4 regions of the Shinella sedimenti genome follow, and region 3 is predicted to be linked to each of the others. Evidence: riboswitches for the same ligand, from Rfam matches in the RefSeq annotation. Region 3 holds a riboswitch; each other region holds the start of a gene.
The links. Region 3 has a riboswitch for cobalamin ahead of nrdH (glutaredoxin-like protein NrdH). Riboswitches for the same ligand answer to the same signal wherever they lie in the genome.
Positions count from the first base shown of each region.

Region 1 (5,291 bases), on a different contig from region 3:
AAGACGAGCAGGCATCCGCCTGGACGCAGGATGCGGAACCATTCGCGGAAGGTTTCTTCCGGCCGTGTCAGCGTCCAGACGAGGTGCCGGCAGATGATGGCGTCGTAGGACTGATCCGGTTCAAGGGTGTTTTCGGCATCCGCCAGCAGGAAGCGAAGTCCGCTCTTGCCCGCATGTTTGGCGCGCGCGACCGACAGCATGGCCTCGGAAAAGTCGAGAGCCGTGACTTCGTGGCCGAGGTCGTGGATCAGGCGCGTCACCTCGCCGGTGCCGCAGGCAAGCTCGAGAACGCGTTTCGGCTCCTCGCCGAGCAGTTCCCGGATCGGCCGCTGCCAGGCATCGGCCTCAGGCCCGGCGGGAATTCTGTGACCGAAGGCGAGGTCGAACGTCTGCGACCGCTTCGACCAGTATTCGCGGATTTCTTCCTTGAGATTGAAGTTTCGGCCGTCCATCCCGTCAGCCCATCGCGTACTGGATGTTGTAGCGACCATGGACGACGGAGCGCTCGATGTGCGCCCGCACGCCGAACACGCGGGCAATAAGGTCCTCGGTCAGCACATCCTGCGGGGCGCCGGCGGCCACGACCTTGCCGTTCTGCAGGACGGCGAGACTGTCGCAGAACATCGCCGCGAGATTGAGATCGTGCAGGGCGATGATCGACGTGACGCCGAGCCGGGTGACGAGCGACAGGATTTCCAGCTGGTGCTGGATGTCGAGATGATTGGTCGGCTCGTCGAGCAGAAGTTCGCTCGGCGTCTGCGCCAGTGCCCGCGCGATGTGCACCCGCTGACGCTCGCCGCCCGAAAGTGTATGCCAGAACTGGTCCGCCCTATGGGCCATGTCCACCCGTGCTAGCGCGTCCTCGACGGCGAGGTCGTCATCCACGCCCCAGGGGGACAGCAGGCCGCGATGCGGCGTTCGCCCGAGCTGGACGATGTCGCGCACCGTCAACTGGGTATCGGTCGTTGCCTGCTGTTCCACGAAGGCGACGCGACGCGCGAGGCTTGCACGCGGAATGGCGGCGATGTCCTGTTCGGCAAGGCGTATGATGCCACTGTCGACCTTGCGCAGGCGGCAGATCAGCCGGAGCAGGCTGGACTTCCCCGAACCGTTCGGCCCCAGAAGGCCGAGCACCTTGCCCTGCTCCACCGCCAGCGTGATGCCATCGACGACGATGGTTTTGCCGGCAGTATAGGCGACGTTCTCGACGGCGATACTCACACGCTTCTCCGGGCACGAAAGAGAATGATGGCAAAAGCAGGAGCGCCGAACAGCGCGGTAACGACACCGATGGGCAGGATCTGCTGCGGAATGATGATGCGCGAGACGATGTCGGCGAAAACCATGAAGATTGCCCCGCCCAGTGCTGTCGCCGGCAGGAGCCTGTGGTGCGAAGGGCCGACGATGAAGCGCGCGGCATGGGGAATGACGAGCCCGACGAAGCCGATCGATCCGACCATGCTGACGACGGCGGCGGTCATCAGCGCGGTGATGCCGAACAGCACGACCTGAACGCGCCGCACGGCGATGCCGAGTGCGGCGGCGGCATCCGTGCCGAAGGCGAAGGCGTCGAGCGCACGGGCATGGAACAGGCAGGCGAGATATCCGGCGATGGCGACCGGCACGGAGAGATAAACGTCGGGCCAGCGCACACCGCTCATCGAGCCGAGCAGCCAGAACAGCACGCCGCGCGCCTGTTCGGCATTGGCGGATGTTGTAACGATATAGGATGTGAGCGCGTTAAAGAGCTGCGAGCCGGCGACGCCGCACAGGATGATGCGTTCGCTGGAGCGGCCAGCGCCGGCGGCCAGGACGCCAACGAGCAGGAAAGCGACGATCGCGCCGATGAAGGCGCCGCCCGAAAGCGTCAGCGCGCCATAGCCGAGGCCGAGGATCATGACGCAGACTGCGCCCGTCGAGGCGCCTGCCGAGATGCCGAGCACATAGGGTTCTGCAAGCGGATTGCGCAACATCGCCTGGAGAACGACGCCGCAGAGGGCAAGTGATGCGCCGGCACTTGCGGCAACCAGCGCGCGGCTGAGCCGGTAGTCCCAGACGATGCCCTGGTGGATGCGGTTGAGTTCGAAGGATGTGCCGAAGATCCGGTTCGACACTGCCTTGGCCGTCGTGGAAACGGGAATGGCGATCTCGCCGATGGCGACGGCGAAGCTGATCATGATCGCGAGCAGGATGACTGCGGCAATGGTGAGCGCCACAAGCGCCCACCACCGATGCTGTCGGGATGCGGCAGCTCTCACTGCGACAGGCCGAAGGACTTGATGCCGGCCGCCAGCGTCTCGATGCCGTCGATCGTGCGGATCGTCGGGTTCATCGACTGCGCGTCCATCATCACGAAGTGCCTGTTCTTCACCGCGTCGAGTTCCTTGGTTACAGGGTCGTTCTCAAGAAAGTCGATCTTCGTCTGCGGGTCGTCGGCCGCATAGCGGCGGCGTTCCATCGTTGCGAGCACGATGACGGCGGGGTTTGCCTGGGAAATGGTCTCCCAGCCCACCAGCGGCCATTCCTCTTCGGTGGCGACGACGTTCTTGGCGCCGATCGTCTTGAGGATATAGGCAGGCGCGCTGTTCTTGCCGGCGATAAAGGCGTCACCGTTCACCTCTTTGCTGGAGAACCAGAACACGACGGGAAGGTTCTTGCCGGCGGCACCTTCAATCGATGCGACGGCATCCGCCTCGCGCTTCTTCAGGTCGGCGATGAGGGCGTCGCCGCGCTCCTTGATGTCGAAGATTTCAGCGAGTTCGGCGATTTCCTGATAGATCAGGTCCATCGTGAACAGTTCCTTGCGCACGCCGTCGCCGCCGTCCTCATTGATCTTGTCGACGCAGTCGGCCGGCGCGACATAGGTATTGATGCCGAGATCGGCGAATTGCTCGCGCTTGCCGACCGCGCCCTGCACGCCGACATGCCATTCGAACTCGGCCGCGACGAGATCGGGCTCCTCGCCGACAACGGCTTCAAAGCTCGGATCGTTGTCGGCAAGTCGCTTGATCTTGTCGTTGGCCTCTGCATAGGCGGGAAGAACAGGGCCGACCCATACGGCGGTGCCCGCAATCTTGTCAGCAAGCCCAAGGGAGAACAGCACTTCGGTCATGCCCTGGCCGATCGAGACGATCTTTTCGGGAGCCTTGGAGAAGGTGACCTGCTGGCCACAATTGTTGATGGTCAGCGGATACTGCGTGGCAGCGAAGCCGGTGCCGGCAAGGCCGGTCAGGCCGACTGCGAATGTAATGGTGGCAAGGATCTGGCGCATGGAAACCTCAATTCCGAAGAGGGCGAGCGCTGCGCAGGTGCAGCGGGCGACATAAGTGTCAGTTCGCGCGGAAAGCCCAATCGAGGCGGATGGATGCCGTCGAACGGCAAAGGTTCAGGTCAGACATATCTGCTCCTTTCCAGGCATCCCCGCCCGGCTGATTGGATCGTGTTCGACGGCAGGTCTCCTGGCTCACGGATATCTGTCGCTCATCTGCCTTCCCGCGATGTCTCGCAGTGGCATGGCCTTCAAGGCCCGGGGATGGTCGGCAATCCGCTTACAGTTGCGGGGGCAGCCACGGTCTTGGTCCCTTTTGGGTCGTCCGCACCGTGTTCCCTATTAATCCCTTCGGAGTCGTCCTCCGGGAACCGTCGCATTCCCCTTATGATGCGCCCCGATCCGCGTCAAGGCGCAGATGCCCGCTTGCAAAGGGCGCTGCCGCCTGTTCGTCCAAAACGACATTTATATATGCAGTGTGGACGGCTCCGCAGGGTGCGCGAGCCTGCGTCGCATCGGCGGCTTGCCCTTCAAGGTCGTGCCATGCCATTAGAATAGCTTGATTTCTGGAGACGGATACATGGTGGAAAGCACGATGGTCGGGCGACCGTGGAAATGTCTGGTATTGGCTGCGTCCCTTTTCATGGCGAGTGTCGCCAATGCCACGCCAGTTCTCGTCGTCGATCCCGACAGCCATCAGGTGCTGTATCAAGAGGATGCCGGCGTGCCATGGTATCCCGCGTCGACGACCAAGCTGATGTCGGCTTTCGTGACGTTCGAAGCACTGAAGGCGGGCGAGGTGTCGCTGACGACACCCGTAACGATGACGCGCAACGCGACCAAGCAGGCGTTCCTTGAATCAGGGCTAACCATCGGCCGCGCAATGACGCTGGAGGACGCCCTTTTCGCGATGATCACCGCATCGGCCAACGACGTGGCGGTCGCCGTCGCCGAAACGGTCGCGCCCAACGAAGCCGCCTTCGTCAAGCGCATGAATGACACCGCAGCGCGTCTGGGGATGACCGGCACGCATTTCGCCAATCCGAACGGCCTGTTTGACAAGAGCAACTATACGACCGCACGCGACCTCGCGATCCTCGGCATGGAAGTCGACCGGCAGTTTCCCGAATTTCGGCGCTTCTTCCTGGCGTCGTCGGTCACCATCGACGGCAAGGAGATCAAGTCCAACAATCTGCTGCTGACCCGCTATCCGGGCACGACGGGCATGAAGACGGGCTTCCTGTGCGCATCCGGCCGCAATATCGTCGGGCTCGCCTCGCGCAACGGCAAGCGTGTGATGGTGGTCATTCTCGGCGCGACGACGGAGCGTGAACGCAACGAACGCTCCGCGCAATACATGACGCAGGCCTTTGAGGGGCAGCTTTCCGGCGGTGCCGGACGCGTGGACGACCTGGCGAACCGAAAGGATGTCGCCCCGCAGGATATGCGCGTGCGTCTCTGCACCGATCAGAGCGCGGCCTATGAGACGAGCCGCGACGCGCTCTACCCGATGGGGCTTCCCGGCCACGAAAGCTATCTGCAGGGCGAAACGAAAGGCGAGGTCCACACTATCAGCACATGGGCGGACGATACGGCCGTGGATGTACCGATACCGGCCCGCCGGCCGTCCTAGTCCGGCATCATGAGGGCTCGGAGGCGCGTTCCAGCGTCTTCAGCATCGTCCGCTCCGCCAGGTTGAGATAGGCGTCGAGCTGCGCGGCGGCCTCTTCGCGCTTGTTCTGTTCAAGCAGCGTCACGATCTCGCCGTTCATGTCCACGAACGGCGCGTGTAGGTGCTCCGGGTCTTTCAGCAGCCCGAAGCAGAGACGCAATTCCGCTGATATGCGCTCGTAGAATTCACTGATGCGCATGCTGTCGGCGAGATCGATGATAGCGGTGTGGAACGTCATGTTGGCGCTGCCGACGCCGAGCCAGTCGCCGGCATCGCGCCGCTCGCGTCCTGCGGCGACCGCGTCGCGCATGGTGCGGATGGCCGCATGCTGGTGCCAAGCCTGGCGCAGGG
Region 1 is NZ_JAKVIN010000005.1:140,944-146,234, reverse strand. Features, by position in the region: gene MKI86_RS12985 (class I SAM-dependent methyltransferase) at 1-452, opposite strand, end outside; gene MKI86_RS12980 (ABC transporter ATP-binding protein) at 457-1,221, opposite strand; gene MKI86_RS12975 (FecCD family ABC transporter permease) at 1,218-2,258, opposite strand; gene MKI86_RS12970 (ABC transporter substrate-binding protein) at 2,255-3,271, opposite strand; cobalamin riboswitch at 3,432-3,659, opposite strand; gene MKI86_RS12965 (D-alanyl-D-alanine carboxypeptidase family protein) at 3,894-4,901, shown strand; gene MKI86_RS12960 (GntR family transcriptional regulator) at 4,909-5,291, opposite strand, start outside.
Region 1: it holds a riboswitch for cobalamin, as region 3 does, so the genes downstream of both, MKI86_RS12970 (ABC transporter substrate-binding protein) here and nrdH (glutaredoxin-like protein NrdH) in region 3, are expected to answer to the same signal.

Region 2 (5,291 bases), on a different contig from region 3:
CTCTTCGCCGAGCTGGCCATCAAGATTCACGGCTCGACCGAGTTCGCCTATGGCGACAAGGAACTCTCGTTCAAGGGCCCGTTCAAGCGCGTGCCGATGCCCGATGCAGTGAAGGAAGCGACCGGCATCGACTTCCTCGCCATCAAGACGGATGAGGAAGCGCGCGCCGCCGCCAAGGCTGCCGGGTTCGAAGTCGAGAAGGACTGGACCTGGGGCGAGTGCCTAGCCTTCATCTTCGAGGAGAAGGTCGAAGGCACGCTGATCCAGCCGAGCCACGTCACCCACTTCCCGAAGGACATCTCGCCCTTCGCCAAGGAAGTGCCGGGCGAGCCGCGTCTTGTCGAGCGTTTCGAGACCTATTGCAATGCTTGGGAGCTGGGCAACGCATTTTCCGAACTCAACGATCCCGAAGAGCAGCGCGCCCGCATGGTCGAGCAACTCAATCAGGCGCATGCGCGCGGCGAGAAGGACAAGCAGCTCGACGACGAGTTCCTCGATGCCATCGACCAGGGCATGCCGCCCGCCGGCGGCCTCGGCATTGGCGTGGACCGCCTGATCATGCTGCTGACCAACGCCCCGTCGATCCGCGACGTCATCCTCTTCCCGGCCCGTCGCGCGAAGGCTGACTGAGGTCGGATCTCGCTCCCAAAAGACAAAGCCCCGTCACCGGCCGGTGACGGGGCTTTCTGTTAAAATCGCGCAGCGTTGCCTTACGCCTCGATCGACACGTCGCCGATAGGCCGTGAGCAGCAGGCGAGGATGTAACCTTCCTCTATTTCATCATCGAGAATGCCGCCATTGTGGTGCATCTCGACCTCGCCGGAGATCTTCATCACCCGGCAGGTGCCGCAAAGGCCGCCTTCACAGGCCGCACCGATACGCACGCCAGCCGAACGCGCCGTCTGGAGGATGGTCTGGCCGGGCGCGCATTTCGCGTCCTTGCCGGCCATGGTGAAGGTAACGGTCGAGACCGCATTGGCATCGACCTCCTGTTCACCCGCACCTGCCCGGATCGCGATTTCCTCCGGCGCCGGAGCAGCCGCCGGCTGGAAGCTTTCCTCATGATAGCGGTCCATGTTGAAGCCGCAGACCTTGAGCATGTCGCGCACGCCGCGCATGAAGGGTTCCGGGCCGCAGCAGAAGACGGTGCGATCACGGAAATCGGGCGCCAGCAGCGACAGGCGGGCAGCATCGATGCGGCCGCGCACGCCATGCCACCCATCACGCGGGTTGTGGCCTTCAACGACGAAGCCCAGGGAAAGATTGGGCATCTGGGCTGCGAGACATTCGAGTTCCGCCTTGAACAGCAGATCCTCCGGCGTGCGGGCACAGCTGACGAAGGCAACGTCCGATTGCGGGCTGCAATCCGACATCCACCGCGTCATCGACATCATCGGCGTCACGCCGGAGCCGGCCGAGATGAAGAGGTACTTCTCCGCCGGATAGCGCACGAAGGAGAAATCACCAAGCGGGCCGAACGCCTTCAGCTTCATGCCGGGACGCAGATGATCGAACATCCAGCGCGTGCCGATCGAGCTCTTCTGCGCCTTCACCGTCACGGCGACGGAGAAGGGGCGCGAAGGGGTCGAGGCCAGCGTGTAGGTCCGCATGACCGGGTCGTCTTCCGACACCGGCAATTCCAAGGTGACGAACTGGCCCGGCAGATACCGGAACCAGTTGTCGCGATCGGAACGGAAGGTGAAGGTCATCACATCGGTCGTCTCCACCGTGACGGCGATGCATTCCAGCATGTGCTGGCGATCGTTCCACGGCTGGAGTTCGTCGAAATGGCGAAAATCGCTCGTGACCGTCATGTCAGGCTACCCGCGACAGCGGCTTCTTGGCGCCGTCGAGCCGCTCCACCATGAAGTTGGTGTACCACTCGACAAACTGCATCACGCCACCCTCGTCTTCGGGCGAGTAGGGGCCGGGCTGGTAGGCCGGCGAGCGGATGCCGAAGGCATTCTCCTCGACGATGCGGCGGTCCTGGTCGTTGGTTTCCGTCCAGACATGCGTGAGTTCGTCGAGACGGTAGTCGACGCCTTCGACCGCATCCTTGTTGACCAGCCACTTCGTCGTGACCTGCGTCAGCTCAGGGCCAAGCGGCAGGACGCGGAAGGTAATGGCGTGATCGGCCAGCACATGGTTCCAGGTCGTCGGATAATGGAAGAGCAGCAACGTGCCGATATGGCTTTCCAGCACGTCGCTCGACAGCGGCCGCTGGACGGCGCGTGCGCCGGACATGGTGTAGCTCTCGGCATCCTGGATGAGCGGCATGCGCGCCGCGCGGAACTGACCGGTCGGCGAGATCTTGAACTCGCTCGGCAGGCCGGCGGCTTCGCACTTTGCCCAGTGTTCGGCGATAACGGGATCATCCTTGGCGCCCTGCACACCCGTCGCGCTCGGCGCTTCGGGATAGGTGCGGCAGAGTTCGGGGTGGTTGGCCGCGCAGTGGTAGCACTCGCGGTTGTTTTCCCAGACGAGCTTCCAGTTGCCCTTCTCGATGATCGTGCTTTCAAAGGCGACCTTCGTCTCGCCGAGGCGATGGCGGGCGAGATAGGGATCGACCAGATTGCGGAACGGCGCGAAATCCGGCGCTTCGTCGGCAAGGCAGATGAAGATATAGCCGCCGACCGTCTGGCAGTGGATCTGCTTCAGGCCGTGCTGGGTCTTGTCGAAATCCTCCGCCATGTGGCGTGCGAAGAGCAGCGAACCGTCAAGTTCGTAAGTCCACTGGTGGTAGGGACAGACGAGCTTGGCGGAGGAGCCCTTGTGCTGCGTGCACACACGCGAACCGCGGTGGCGGCAGGAATTGTGAAGGGCACGAATGGTGCCGGTCCGGTCGCGGGTGACGACCACGGGATAATCGCCCACCTGCACCGTGAAATAATTGCCGGACTTGGGGATCTCGCAGTCGTGGCCGATGAAAAGCCAGTCGCGGTACCAGATCGTCTCAAGATCGAGCTTGTAGTAGTCGGGGTCGATGTAGAAGGCCTGCTCGAGGCTGTGGCCTTCGCGCCGGTTCTTGAGCTTGCGGAGCACGTCGCTGTGAATGTCCATGCCGGATCCTCAGAATATCCAAAATTTGCTGAGGCGCGCTTAAGGAGACGGCATCCGGCGGCAAAGCCGCACGGTCTGCACGCTTCCCGGCCGCCCGCCGCAGCCAGTCACGATCGTTACTCCAGGCTGGTTTCCGGGCTGAGGAGTGTCCTTGGCCGGTCATGCCCCTGTCAGAAAGCCTCGCGGCTCGCCTTGGGACAATGCCTTCCGGACCTGGTGCAGCGCCTTCCCGGACCTCCCGTCCAGTGGCTTCCTGCTGCACCGTGCTCCAACACCGTTGCGGGGGCAGCGCCGGATTTAAACCGGCTTCCCAATTCTCCACCCCTCCCTTGGAGGCGGCACCTTGAGTGTTCTTATCTAACCGCAAGAAAGACCCGGCGGCACGCCGGAAAACGACATGGCATCATGTTTTGACGACAGCAGCCTATGCGGAAACATCATCTCCATCGCCTTCATTAAGTCAGAAGTATCAATGCGATGCGCCTAATTTTGCAGCGCAATGCGAATAGTTTCGGCAGCAAGTCGCCGCAGGCTGATATGTTGTCATATTGCGACCACAAAGGGTGCATCTGGAAAGTGGGCCCTTTCGGAAAGGAAAGTTTAACGACGTTTCCATAATCTTCCGTCGACAAGGGCGCGGCGATGGGGTGCGACGGTGCAGCAGACAGGTTTCCGATACTACGACGCTGTCGCTTTCAAGCGTGCGAACCCGCCCCGATCTGCGCATACCGAATTCCTGCGCACCGGGCGGATCGATCGCACGCCGACTTGGAGCCCCACCGAAAAACGGTATCTCAGCTACGAAGAAGTCGCCGAGCGCACGGGCCGCAAACTGGAGCGGGCCGGCAGCGTCACCCATGGCCGCATCAACCGCTTCCATCAGTCCATCCAGTTTCCCCGCCTGATCTTTCACCGCACGCTCACCGGGACGCCGCATCTCGGTTATTGCCACATCACGGTCGCCAACTCCCGCTTCGCCGAATTCGAGAATGTGCAATGGGCCTTCTACATGGCGAATTTTCAGGCTGATATCGGCGCTGACAGCGATCACGGGGAACAGTTTTTCGACAACACATCCCGCAAGCCGGGCCGCATGTACTTCGCCGTGGCCATCACACCCGCAGAAGAAGCCGGCCGGCTCAAGATTGACTGCAAGATACGTGGAAACGGCGTGCTCTTCCGCACCGATGACCCGAAGCTGGCGATGAAGAACGTCCTGATGCTGGGCGCAGGCAGCGAGGCGCTGCGCAAGACCATCCGGGCGATGTAGGCGGGTAGCGCCTGATGGCTCAGGACGCCCGGTAAAGCATCCAGTCGCGTCCGGAAGCGCCTGATGCACCCGGTCCGTGCACCACAACTCTGTCACCGCCGCCTGCCCGTGCCTCAGCCAATGCCTGCTCGCAGGCGGATGAAAGTGCCAGCGCGCTATCGGCCCGATCGGACATGCATACGCCGGCGGAAAGCGTGAGATGGCCGAGATTGCGGCCCGTGCGCGGATCGCGCAATGCCACCGTTTCGAAGGCGGCACGCAACTGATCGATGAGCCGCAGCACCTCCGCTTCCTCCGACGTGTGGAACAGGAACCCGAAGCGTAACCCGTCGAAGCGAACGGCGAGATCCTCACCGGGAAAAACCTGACGGATCAGGCCGCCATAAAACGTCACAAGGTGGTCGGAGAGGGCCTCGATCTGCCCGGGAGAGAAGCGCCGTCCCGCATCGACTTCGGCAATGGCAACGCCGCACAGCATGGGCAATTCGGGATTGGCATAAATGCCGGCGAGCGCCTTGTTGAAGGCCCGGCGATTGCCCAGCTTCGTCGGCGGATCGATGAACTTCATCGCCTCGAATTCCGCCATCTCTTTCTGGATCCCGTCCATGACGGCCGATTGCGCCGCAACCTTCTGCGCCATTTCGGCCGTATGCGTGACGCGTAGCTCCGTCGCCCGCTGAAGGGCTTCAAGCGAACTGCCCAGCGCACCCTCACCCATGCCGCTGGCATTGCGGATCACCTGCGACGCCTCGCCAATCAGGCGGCCATAATCGGAAAGCGATGCGCGCTCCTGGCCGAGCAGGTCCATGAAGTTGGCCATTTCATTGGTGATCGCGCCCGCCGAGCGCTGCAGCACGCTCGCCTCATGCTGATGCGGCAGATATTTGCGGCCGAGTTCGTCGAGCCCCGCCTGGGTCTTGTACTTGCCCAGCGCAATGAACTCGCGCACGAGATCCGGATT
Region 2 is NZ_JAKVIN010000006.1:112,106-117,396, reverse strand. Features, by position in the region: gene lysS (lysine--tRNA ligase) at 1-630, shown strand, start outside; gene MKI86_RS14890 (FAD-binding oxidoreductase) at 711-1,814, opposite strand; gene MKI86_RS14885 (aromatic ring-hydroxylating oxygenase subunit alpha) at 1,816-3,060, opposite strand; cobalamin riboswitch at 3,168-3,421, opposite strand; gene MKI86_RS14880 (DUF6656 family protein) at 3,716-4,330, shown strand; gene MKI86_RS14875 (diguanylate cyclase domain-containing protein) at 4,350-5,291, opposite strand, start outside.
Region 2: it holds a riboswitch for cobalamin, as region 3 does, so the genes downstream of both, MKI86_RS14885 (aromatic ring-hydroxylating oxygenase subunit alpha) here and nrdH (glutaredoxin-like protein NrdH) in region 3, are expected to answer to the same signal.

Region 3 (5,291 bases):
ATTTGTCGAAATACTCGCCCGAAGCATATTTCGAGTTCTCGAAGCCCTTGAAGCTCACGCCCTTCTCGACAGCCAGCCGGTTGGAGGCGCGGATGGCGTGAAAGGTCACCGTGTAGAAATAGATATTGGTGAAATCGACGCCTTCTTCCGAACCGTAAAAGATGCGCTCGCGGGCGAGATAGCCATGCAGGTTCATCTGGCCGAGCCCGATGGCGTGGCTGTCGTCGTTGCCCTTCTCGACGGAGGGAACGGACGAGATGTGGCTCATCTCGGAAACGGCCGTCAGCGCGCGGATCGACGTCTCGATGGTCCGGCCGAAATCCGGTGAATCCATCGCAGAGGCAATGTTGAGCGAGCCGAGATTGCAGGAGATGTCCTTGCCCATCCTCGCATAGGAGAGGTCGGCGTTGAACTCGCTCGGCTCGCTTACCTGCAGAATTTCCGAGCAGAGATTGCTCATGGAGATGCGGCCGGCAATGGGATTGGCGCGGTTCACCGTGTCCTCGAACATGATGTAGGGATAGCCGCTTTCGAACTGGATCTCGGCGATGATCTGGAAGAAGTCGCGCGCTTTGATCTTCTTCTTCTTGATGCGGCTGTCCTCGACCATCTCACGGTATTTTTCGGTGACCGAAATCTCGGAAAAGGCGACGCCGTAGACGCGCTCCACGTCATGCGGCGAGAAGAGGTACATATCCTCGTTGTTCTTCGCCAGTTCGAAGGTGATGTCGGGGATGACCACGCCGAGCGACAGCGTCTTGATGCGGATCTTCTCGTCGGCATTCTCGCGCTTGGTATCGAGGAAGCGCATGATGTCAGGGTGATGGGCGTTGAGATAGACGGCGCCGGCCCCCTGCCGCGCACCGAGCTGGTTGGCATAGGAGAACGAGTCCTCCAGCAGCTTCATGACCGGGATGACGCCGGAAGACTGGTTCTCGATCTGCTTGATCGGCGCGCCCATCTCGCGAAGGTTGGTGAGCGAGAGCGCGACCCCGCCACCGCGCTTGGAAAGCTGGAGCGCCGAGTTGATCGAGCGGCCGATACTTTCCATGTTGTCTTCGATGCGCAGCAGGAAGCACGAGACGAGCTCGCCGCGCTGCTTCTTGCCGGCATTGAGGAAGGTCGGCGTCGCCGGCTGGAAGCGGCCGGAAATGATTTCGTCGACGAGATCGCGGGCAAGCTGCTCGTTGCCGCGGGCCAGCGCCAGCGCCACCATGCAGACGCGGTCCTCGTAGCGCTCCAGGTAGCGTTTTCCGTCGAAGGTCTTCAGCGTGTAGGAGGTGTAGTACTTGAAGGCACCCAGGAAGGTCGGGAAACGGAACTTCTTGTCATAGGCGTGGTCGAAGAGATCGCGCACGAAATTGAACGAATACTGGTCGAGCACGTCCTGCTCGTAATAGCCCTCCGTCACCAGATAATCGAGCTTCTCCCGCAGGTTATGGAAGAACACCGTGTTCTGGTTGACGTGCTGGAGGAAATATTGCTTGGCCGCCTGCCGATCCTTGTCGAGCTGGATCTTCCCCTCTTCATCGTAGAGGTTCAGCATGGCGTTGAGCGCGTGATAGTCCAGCGCCGTGATTTCCGGCACCTTTGCCGGCTTGTCTATCGTCATCGTGTCCAAAATCGTTCCAGCCCTTGTCTGACGTTGTCGACATCCTCATCCGTTCCGAGCAGTTCGAAACGGTAGAGGTACGGCACGGCGCATTTCGCGGAGACGATGTTGCCTGCGAGAGCGTATCCGGTGCCGAAATTGGTGTTCCCGGCCGCGATAACGCCGCGGATCAGGCTTCGATTGTGCGGATCGTTCAGAAAGCGGATCACCGGCTTCGGCACCGCTCCCTTCTCCCCGCCGCCGCCATAGGTCGGCGAGACCAGCACGAAGGGCTCCCGCGCCCTTGGCGGCTCGTCCGTCGCATCGACCGGCAGGCGGAAGGCCGCGACGCCGAGTTTCTCGACGAAGCGTCGGGTGTTCTCCGACCGGCTGGAAAAATAGACGAGCCCGCCCATCGGCCGGCTCAGGCGAGCGCGCTGATCATGTCCGGGCGGAAGCCGGCCCAATGCTGCTCGCCGGCGATGACGACGGGAACCTGGCGATAACCGAGACCCTGCACCAGTGCGAAAGCATCGGCATCCTCGGAGACATCGACGACGCTGTAATCGATGCCCTGGCGATCGAGCGCGCGGGTGGTCGCGGTGCACTGGACGCAGGCGGGCTTGGAATAGACGATGATGGACATGGGCTTTCCTCGTTTTTCAATCAGGCATGGGGAAGCGATCGGCCATCCGCCGATGACCGTTCGATATATTGCAGAGACATGGACGACCGCCCGCGGACGACCGGTTAAGGGGCGTCCGCCTACACGCGCGGAGAAACTGTAAACAAGATCGACATGACTTCACCCCGAGACATTTTCAGCAGGGTGCACAGGGAGACGCGGGGCGAGATCATTCGCAACCCATCGCTCGCCATCCGGACACCCCGCCCGTGGACGTTCATGCACGAGGCAGGTCTCCTGGCTCGCGGGTCGACACGGTCGTCCGTCTTCCCAAGGCATTAGCGCCTCAGTGACATCATCGGATGAACGCTCACCGCTTACAGTTGCGGGGGCAGCCCCGGACAATGCGGCCATCATGGCCGCCCCGGGTTCCCGTCTTAGCCCTCGACACTTTCGAATCGAAGGAACCTCGAACACAAGATATAGTAGACGAGGTAAAAAATGCGTCAACGCCTATGATCGGTTATCCAACATTTCGTGCGGGACCACGGGCACCGGCCGGTCGCGGTCATCGACCGCGACCATCACGAAACGGCCGTGTGCCGTGAGTTTGCGGGCACCACTCATCAGGTCTTCCGACCACAGTTCCACGGCAACGGTCATGGAGGTGCGCCCGACGGCAACAATCGTTGCGACCGTGTCAACGATCGCGCCGACCGGCACGGGCGCGCGGAAATCGACACGCTCGGAGGCGGCCAGCACGGTGATGCGCCGGCCATGGCGGGTCGCCGCCACGAAAGCCGCCTTGGTCATGACGGCGAGCGCCTCGCCGCCGAACATGCGGCCTGAACTGCTGGCCTGATCGGCAAAGACGATGTCGCTTGTGATGAGCCCAGCTTGCGGCGCATCGGCGGTGTCACAGAGCGGCGGCAGGCGCCAGTCCGGCCCCTTGCTTTCCGGCACCGCGACCATATTGAACCCACCACGGGTGCACAGCCGGCGCTCACCGGAGAGAAGGTCCTCCGCCGTCATTTCCACCTCGACGGACATCGACTTACGACCAACGCGCAGGGTGCGCGCGCGAAGCTCGACCATTTCCCCCACGCGAGCGGGCGCCTCGAAATCGACGCGGTCGCAGGAGGCCGTCACAAAGGGCACCCGGCCGTGGCGGGTCGCGGCGATGAAGGCGATGCGATCCATCAGCGCCAGTCCGGCGCCGCCGAACAGCGTGCCGTGGTGGTTCGTATCACCGGGAAAAACGAGATCGATGAGGCAACTCGGGAAAACAGACATGAGATCAATTCCTTCAATCGGCGGCGTCCGGCCCGGTCGCGTGACGGCGAACAGTCGCTCGTCCTCGCGGCAGCGCGGTTTGACGGGCCAGCCTTTGCAGGCCGTTCTTTTCGAAGAGATCGTTCAACGCTTCGGCCAGGATGACCTGATGGGTGACGTTGCGCTCTTTCGCGAGCCGGCTGATCGCGTCGAGCACATCGGGCGGGAAGTGTCCGGAGACCTGGCGTCGGCCAATCCGGCTGGGACGTCTGCTCATATCAGCCCTCCTCAAGCGGCGAGAACGATTTCACCTGTCAGGCCGGCGGACCTGACGACATGAGGACGGCCCGGGTTTCCCCGGGCCGCCGGATGATACTATCGGGCGGCGTGGCGCAATTGCGCGGCGGCGGCGACCATGTTGACGAGCGCGGGCCTGACCTCTTCCCATTTGCGGGTCTTGAGGCCGCAATCGGGGTTGATCCACAGCTGGCGATCCGCCAGGCGCTGGCGGGCGAGCGACAGGAGATCGGTCATCTCACCGATATCGGGCACGCGCGGCGAGTGAATGTCATAGACGCCGGGGCCGATCTCGTTGGGATACTGGAAGTTCCTGAAGGCATCGAGCAGCTCCATCTTCGAGCGCGAGGTCTCGATGGAGATCACGTCGGCATCCATGGCGGCGATGGCCGAGATGATGTCGTTGAACTCCGAGTAGCACATGTGGGTGTGGATCTGCGTCTCGTCCGCCACGCCACTCGAGCACAGGCGGAAGGATTCGACCGCCCAGTCCAGATAATGCTGCCAGTCCCGATGGCGCAGCGGCAGGCCTTCGCGCAAAGCGGCCTCGTCGATCTGGATCATCTTCGCGCCGGCCGCCTCGAGATCGGCGACTTCGTCGCGGATGGCGAGCGCGATCTGCCGGCAGGTGGCGCTGCGCGGGATATCGTCCCGCACGAAGGACCAGTTGAGGATCGTCACCGGGCCCGTCAGCATACCCTTCACCGGCTTTTCGGTCAGCGACTGCGCATATTGCCACCAGCGAACGGTCATCGGGTTCGGCCGCGAGACGTCCCCGAAGATGATCGGCGGGCGGACATAGCGCGAGCCGTAGCTCTGTACCCAGGCGTGCTGCGTGAACGCGAAGCCGGCAAGCTGCTCGCCGAAATACTGCACCATGTCGTTCCTTTCGAACTCTCCGTGCACCAGCACATCCAGCCCGATCTCTTCCTGCCAGCGGATGGCCGCTGCCGTCTCCTTTTGCAGGAAGGTCTCGTAATCCTTGTAGCTCAGCGCGCCCTTGGCGTGGGCGGAGCGTGCCTTGCGGACTTCGCTGGTCTGCGGGAAGGAGCCGATCGTCGTTGTGGGGAAGAGCGGCAGGTCGAGAGCCTTTGCCTGGAGCGCGCGGCGATGCTCGAAGGGGCTCTTGCGGTGCGTCATCGCCGCATCGATGCCGGCAATGCGGCCCTGCACCAGCGGATCGGTGACCTTCGGCGAGGACGCACGGGCAGCCACCGCCTGCGCGGCATCGTTGATCGCCTCCCACACGGCATCCCTGCCCTGTGCAAGCCCCTGGCCGAGCGTTGCAAGCTCGCCGAGCTTCTGGGTGGCGAAGGACAGCCATGTTTTGAGGTCTGCGTCGAGCCCGGTTTCGAGCGCAAGGTCGATCGGCACATGCAGGAGCGAGCACGAGGCGGCGACTTCGAACTTGTCAGCCCCGCGAGCGGCGACGACCGGTGCCAGCCGCTCCAGGATGGCGGCAAGATCGGCCCGCCAGATGTTGCGCCCGTCGATGACGCCGAGCGA
Region 3 is NZ_JAKVIN010000001.1:812,049-817,339, forward strand. Features, by position in the region: gene nrdE (class 1b ribonucleoside-diphosphate reductase subunit alpha) at 1-1,612, opposite strand, end outside; gene nrdI (class Ib ribonucleoside-diphosphate reductase assembly flavoprotein NrdI) at 1,609-2,007, opposite strand; gene nrdH (glutaredoxin-like protein NrdH) at 2,016-2,237, opposite strand; cobalamin riboswitch at 2,487-2,703, opposite strand; gene MKI86_RS04100 (acyl-CoA thioesterase) at 2,730-3,509, opposite strand; gene MKI86_RS04105 (ribbon-helix-helix domain-containing protein) at 3,523-3,765, opposite strand; gene metE (5-methyltetrahydropteroyltriglutamate--homocysteine S-methyltransferase) at 3,864-5,291, opposite strand, start outside.

Region 4 (5,291 bases), on a different contig from region 3:
GCATCCAGTGCGAGATAGAGTAGAAAGAACACGCCCGTCGTCGTCCAGCCGGGCTGCTGGAGATTAGTGAGATAGACGTAGGTCTGCTGGATGGAGCCGCGCGTGATAAGCTCGATTGTGACCACCGTGGCGAGCGCCAGGATGCCGGAGACGATCAGGGATCGCAAAACCGCCAGCGTCTTGGCGTGGCGCGCGAGAAAACCCACCCTGTCAGGATGTTTCCCCGTGGCTTCGATTGCCACCGCTGCGGTCGTGAACAGGGCCAAGGCCTTCTCCGATTTCACAAAACTTTCGTCTCTCTGTCATATGGATGTCATCTTGAACAGGAGATGAACGCTTCCCTTAACGTTGCCCACACGCTTTGGTTCAGTCTGTTGCCGCGCAGCAATGGTTGTCGGCTGCATGCTGGCTTACGGGCTTTCACAACAGGGGTTTCCAATCGGTGCGGCTGTTCATTCCCAAAGCTTGCAGGATGCTCTAAAGAGCTTGCGACGGTTCGAGCGTGTGGCCTGCACGACCGGACACAAGAGGAGACGGGTCCGCAGAGATGACTTCCGAGACTGAAAAGACGACGCTGCGCATTGCTGTCGCGCAGTTGAACCCGACGGTTGGCGACGTGGCCGGCAATCTGGCCAAGGCGCGCGCCGCTCGCGCGGATGCCGCAACGCAGGGCGCCGACCTGCTTCTGCTGACGGAACTTTTCATCTCCGGCTATCCGCCGGAGGATCTCGTGCTGAAGCCGGCCTTCCTGAAGGCCTGCCGTCGCGCTATCGATGATCTTGCCACAGACACTGCGGATGGCGGCCCGGGCGTCATTATCGGCTTTCCGCGGCAGGACGAGACCGGCCGCTACAATGCCGTCGCCGTTCTCGATGCCGGCAAGGTCATCGCGGTCCGCGACAAGGTGGACCTGCCGAACTACGGCGAATTCGATGAGAAGCGCGTCTTTGATCAGGGCGCGATGCCGGGTCCGGTGAATTTCCGTGGCGTGCGCCTTGGCATCCCGATCTGCGAGGACATCTGGGGCGAACTCGGCGTCTGCGAGACGCTGGCGGAAAGCGGCGCGGAAATCCTGCTGTCGCCGAACGGCTCGCCCTATTATCGCGGCAAGGTCGATATCCGCCACCAGGTCGTGCTGAAGCAGGTCATCGAGACCGGCCTTCCGCTGCTCTATGCCAACCAGCTCGGCGGGCAGGACGAGCTTGTTTTCGACGGCGCAAGCTTCGCCTTCAACGCCGACAAGACGCTGGCCTTCCAGATGAGCCAGTTCGAGGAAACCATCGCGCTCACGACCTGGAAGCGGCAGGGCGGCGGATGGGTCTGCGACAGCGGCCCGATGTCGCGCATTCCCGAGCGCGAGGAGGCGGATTACCGCGCCTGCCTTCTCGGCTTCCGCGACTACGTCAACAAGAACGGCTTCAAGAACGTCGTGCTCGGCCTGTCCGGCGGCATCGATTCGGCGATCTGCGCGGCCATCGCCGTCGATGCGCTGGGCGAGGAGCGCGTGCGCTGTGTGATGCTGCCCTACCGTTACACTTCGGAGGATTCTCTGAAGGATGCTGCCGATTGCGCCAAGGCGCTGGGTTGCCGTTACGACATCGTGCCGATCGAGGCACCCGTGACCGGCTTCCTTTCCGCGCTGTCAGAGACCTTCGAGGGCACCGAGGAAGGCATCACCGAGGAAAACCTCCAGAGCCGCACGCGCGGCACGATCCTGATGGCGATTTCCAACAAGTTCGGCTCGATGGTGGTCACGACGGGCAACAAGTCGGAAATGTCGGTCGGCTATGCCACGCTCTACGGCGACATGAACGGCGGTTTCAACCCCATCAAGGACCTCTACAAAATGCAGGTCTATGCGCTGTCGCGCTGGCGCAACCAGTATGTGCCGCCCGGCGCGCTGGGGCCGACGGGTGAGGTAATCCCGCACAATATCATCGACAAGGCGCCGTCGGCCGAGCTGCGGCCCAATCAGACCGACCAGGATTCCCTGCCGCCCTATCCTGTTCTTGACGACATTCTCGAATGCCTCGTCGAGTTGGAGATGGGCACGGAGGAGATTGTGGCGCGCGGCCACGACGCGGCAACCGTCCACCGGATCGAGCACCTGCTCTACATCGCTGAATACAAGCGCCGCCAGTCCGCGCCCGGCGTCAAGATCACCCGCAAGAATTTCGGCCGCGACCGCCGCTACCCCATCACCAACCGCTTCCGCGACCGGGGATGAGGGGCGCGGTACTGGCGGTCTTTCTGCGTCTGGTAGTTGTGCGTTAACCTGTGCGATCGAAATGTAACCTCTCTGATTGCAGACAGAGAGGTCAGTGCTAATATGCATTCCTTCTCGGGGAGTGGGTATGGCGCAACGCAGGGCTGTCCTTTTTATCGATGCAGAGAACGTGCCTTCGCGCGCCGCCGCCACGCTTATCGAAGAAGCGACGAAGCACGGCCTGCTGCTTGATCGCCGTATCTATGGAGACTTCTCGAATTCATCCCTCAAGCCGTGGCTGGATGCCGCCGCACTTCACGCCCTCACGTCCCGGCAGACCGTGGCCGGGGCGAATGGCAAGAACGGCGCTGATATCGCCATGGTGATCGATGCCATGGACGAACTTCATTCGGGGCAAGTGGATGTGTTCTGCCTCGCCACCGCCGATAGCGACTTCACCCAGTTGGCAATGCGAATTCGGCGCGCTGGCAAGATCGCCGTTGGAATGGCGTGCTCAAAGGCCTCGAGCCGGTTTCAGACGGCTTTTGACGTCTTCAGGACCATCGGCGCTGTAAAGCCCGACCCAAGTCCAGCGCCGGTGAAAATCACCGAAAAGACTGTTGCAATACAGGCGCCAGATGTTCGCCGCGCGTTAAAGAGTGAACTCCTGCAACGCATTTTCGTCGAGGCGCCGCCGCTGGATGGTCCATGGGTTGCGCTGCCGGACCTCATGAAGACCTTGAACGCGTGTCAACCGAACTTCGATCTGAAGTCGTATGGTCACAACCAGCTCTGCAAGCTTCTGGCCTTTTCCGGCGCCGAACTCGCCGACAAGAACCGCAAGGCCCGTCTGAAGGCACAGCCCCTCAAGAAAGTGGTCGATAACGGCTGAGGCGACAACAGCGTTTTGAACACGCGGACTTGATCACGCAGTCGTGTCGTGCACAATCCGGACGTCAGGTGCCCGCTTGCGGGAGAATCGGGAAACCGGTGCGGGGAGACCCAGATCCGGTACGTGCCCAACGCTGTGACGGGGATGGCTTCACTCTAAAACCTTGAATCGATTCAGGGTTTTGCCACTGGTTGTTCAACCGGGAAGGCAGTTCGAAGTCGTGTGAACCGAAGTCAGAAGACCGGCCTGGCAAGATAGACCGAACCGCGCGGACGGCGGCAGGTTTTGCGCATTGTTGGGGAGATGACGATGCGAACCGAACCGTTGGACCTTCTGGTCCGGGCGGGCGCTTTTCCGCATGAGGAAAAGCAGGCCGTCTACCGCGCCATCGAAACGCGCCGCGACGTGCGCGACCAGTTCCTGCCTGATCCCTTACCGGACGATCTGGTTCGGCGGCTGCTGCAGGCGGCACACAACGCACCGTCGGTCGGTTTCATGCAGCCATGGAACTTCCTTCTCGTGCGCAATCTGCTGACCCGTCAGGCGGTGCATGCGGCTTTTCTCAAGGCCAATGCGGAGGCGGAGGCGATGTTTTCGGGCGAGCAGCAAGAACGCTATCGTGCGCTGAAGCTCGAGGGCATTCTGAAGGCGCCGCTTTCCATCTGCGTGACCTGCGATCCGACGCGGGCAGGGTCCGTCGTGCTGGGGCGAACGCACAATCCGCGCATGGACGTCTATTCCACCGTTTGCGCCGTACAGAACCTCTGGCTTGCGGCGCGCGCGGAAGGGGTGGGCGTCGGCTGGGTCAGCATCTTCCACGACAGCGATATCCGCACGATCCTTGGCATCCCCAATCATATCGAGATCGTCGCCTGGCTATGCGTTGGTTTCGTCGAGCAGCTCTATGGCGAACCGGAGCTGGCCGTGAAGGGCTGGCGGCAGCGTCTGCCACTGGAGGACCTGGTCTTCGAAGAGCGCTGGCCGGACATCAGTTGACGTCGGCGCCTGCGGGACGGCCGAGGTCGATTGCGGATTCATTTTCCGGCAGGAAGGCCGGGCCGACCGTGCGCACCTTGTGCTTGGACGGGTCGTAATCACGCTCCTCCGCCTTGGCCGAAACCTTTGCCTCGTCCTTGCGTGGCTGCGTCTGGATGGTGGTTACGGAGCCGGAGCCGCCATCCGGTGCGGTTTCCGTCGTCATCTCGCCGCGTGCCGCCTTTTCGCGCTTGATCATCTCCTGATAGTAAGCCGAGAGGTTGCAGCCGCAGGCGCCGGGCTTGGAAAGGTCGCGCGTGCGGTAGGCAAAGGCGTTCTGCAATTCAACATAGGTGCGGCCGCTGACCGTGGAGGTCATCTGCTCGGTTTCCTGTCCGCGCCCCATCGCGTGGTAATAGAGTTCCGTCTCGGTCTGTGGGCACATCATCGCGCAGACCTGCTGGTCGCGGCGGAAGTCCATCGGCGAGGCGTTGGAGGAAATCGGGAAGAAACCGCCGTCGCAGGTGCGCACGCATACGGTGCGCAGGTTGCCATGGCCGGCATTCCCGCCCAGCGAGCGCAACTGCAGCCGGTCGCTGCCTTCGGGCGCGGTTCCCAGCGGCAGGGTGCGCGTTTCGTCGAGCGTGCGCAGACGCTCGGTTGCGGCAACAGGCGTCACCTTCGCATCGTTGCAGCCCTCGGTCTCCAGCGAGGAGATCAGCCGGTTGCGTCTGGCCTTCGACGCGCCGCCGCCCGACAGCTCACGCCGCTTGCTGTCGAGGATCTGGAGGTTCTGCTCCATCTTGCCGATGACGGTGGCGAGCGTGGCGCAGGCATCGGCATTGGCGCCGCCGATCACGATGATGCTGCCGCTGGAGCAGCGCAGGCGGCGCTGATCGCTTTTCGCTTGCCTCAGCTGGATGTTCTGGCGTGCGATGGCGGACGCATATTTGCGGGCGTTCGAGGTATCGACCACGACCTTGGGCAGGCTCGCCAGTTCCGCCTTGAGGCGCTGGCACACGTCCGCCGCCGCCGTGCCGCCGGAAGAAAGAAGCGACAGGCCGGTTGCGACGGCAAACAGGAAGCGGCTGCGTCGCTTCACGGTAACGATCCCTATCGATCTTAGAGCATGTCGAAACGGCCGGCGAAAACCGGCATTTCCTATCTTATCATAGGGCGTGCCGGAGCGAGTGCAACGCCGACCGGCATTCGTGCTTA
Region 4 is NZ_JAKVIN010000002.1:537,532-542,822, forward strand. Features, by position in the region: gene MKI86_RS06730 (LTA synthase family protein) at 1-242, opposite strand, end outside; gene MKI86_RS06735 (NAD+ synthase) at 548-2,227, shown strand; gene MKI86_RS06740 (NYN domain-containing protein) at 2,355-3,098, shown strand; cobalamin riboswitch at 3,148-3,362, shown strand; gene bluB (5,6-dimethylbenzimidazole synthase) at 3,408-4,094, shown strand; gene MKI86_RS06750 (DUF2865 domain-containing protein) at 4,087-5,175, opposite strand.
Region 4: it holds a riboswitch for cobalamin, as region 3 does, so the genes downstream of both, bluB (5,6-dimethylbenzimidazole synthase) here and nrdH (glutaredoxin-like protein NrdH) in region 3, are expected to answer to the same signal.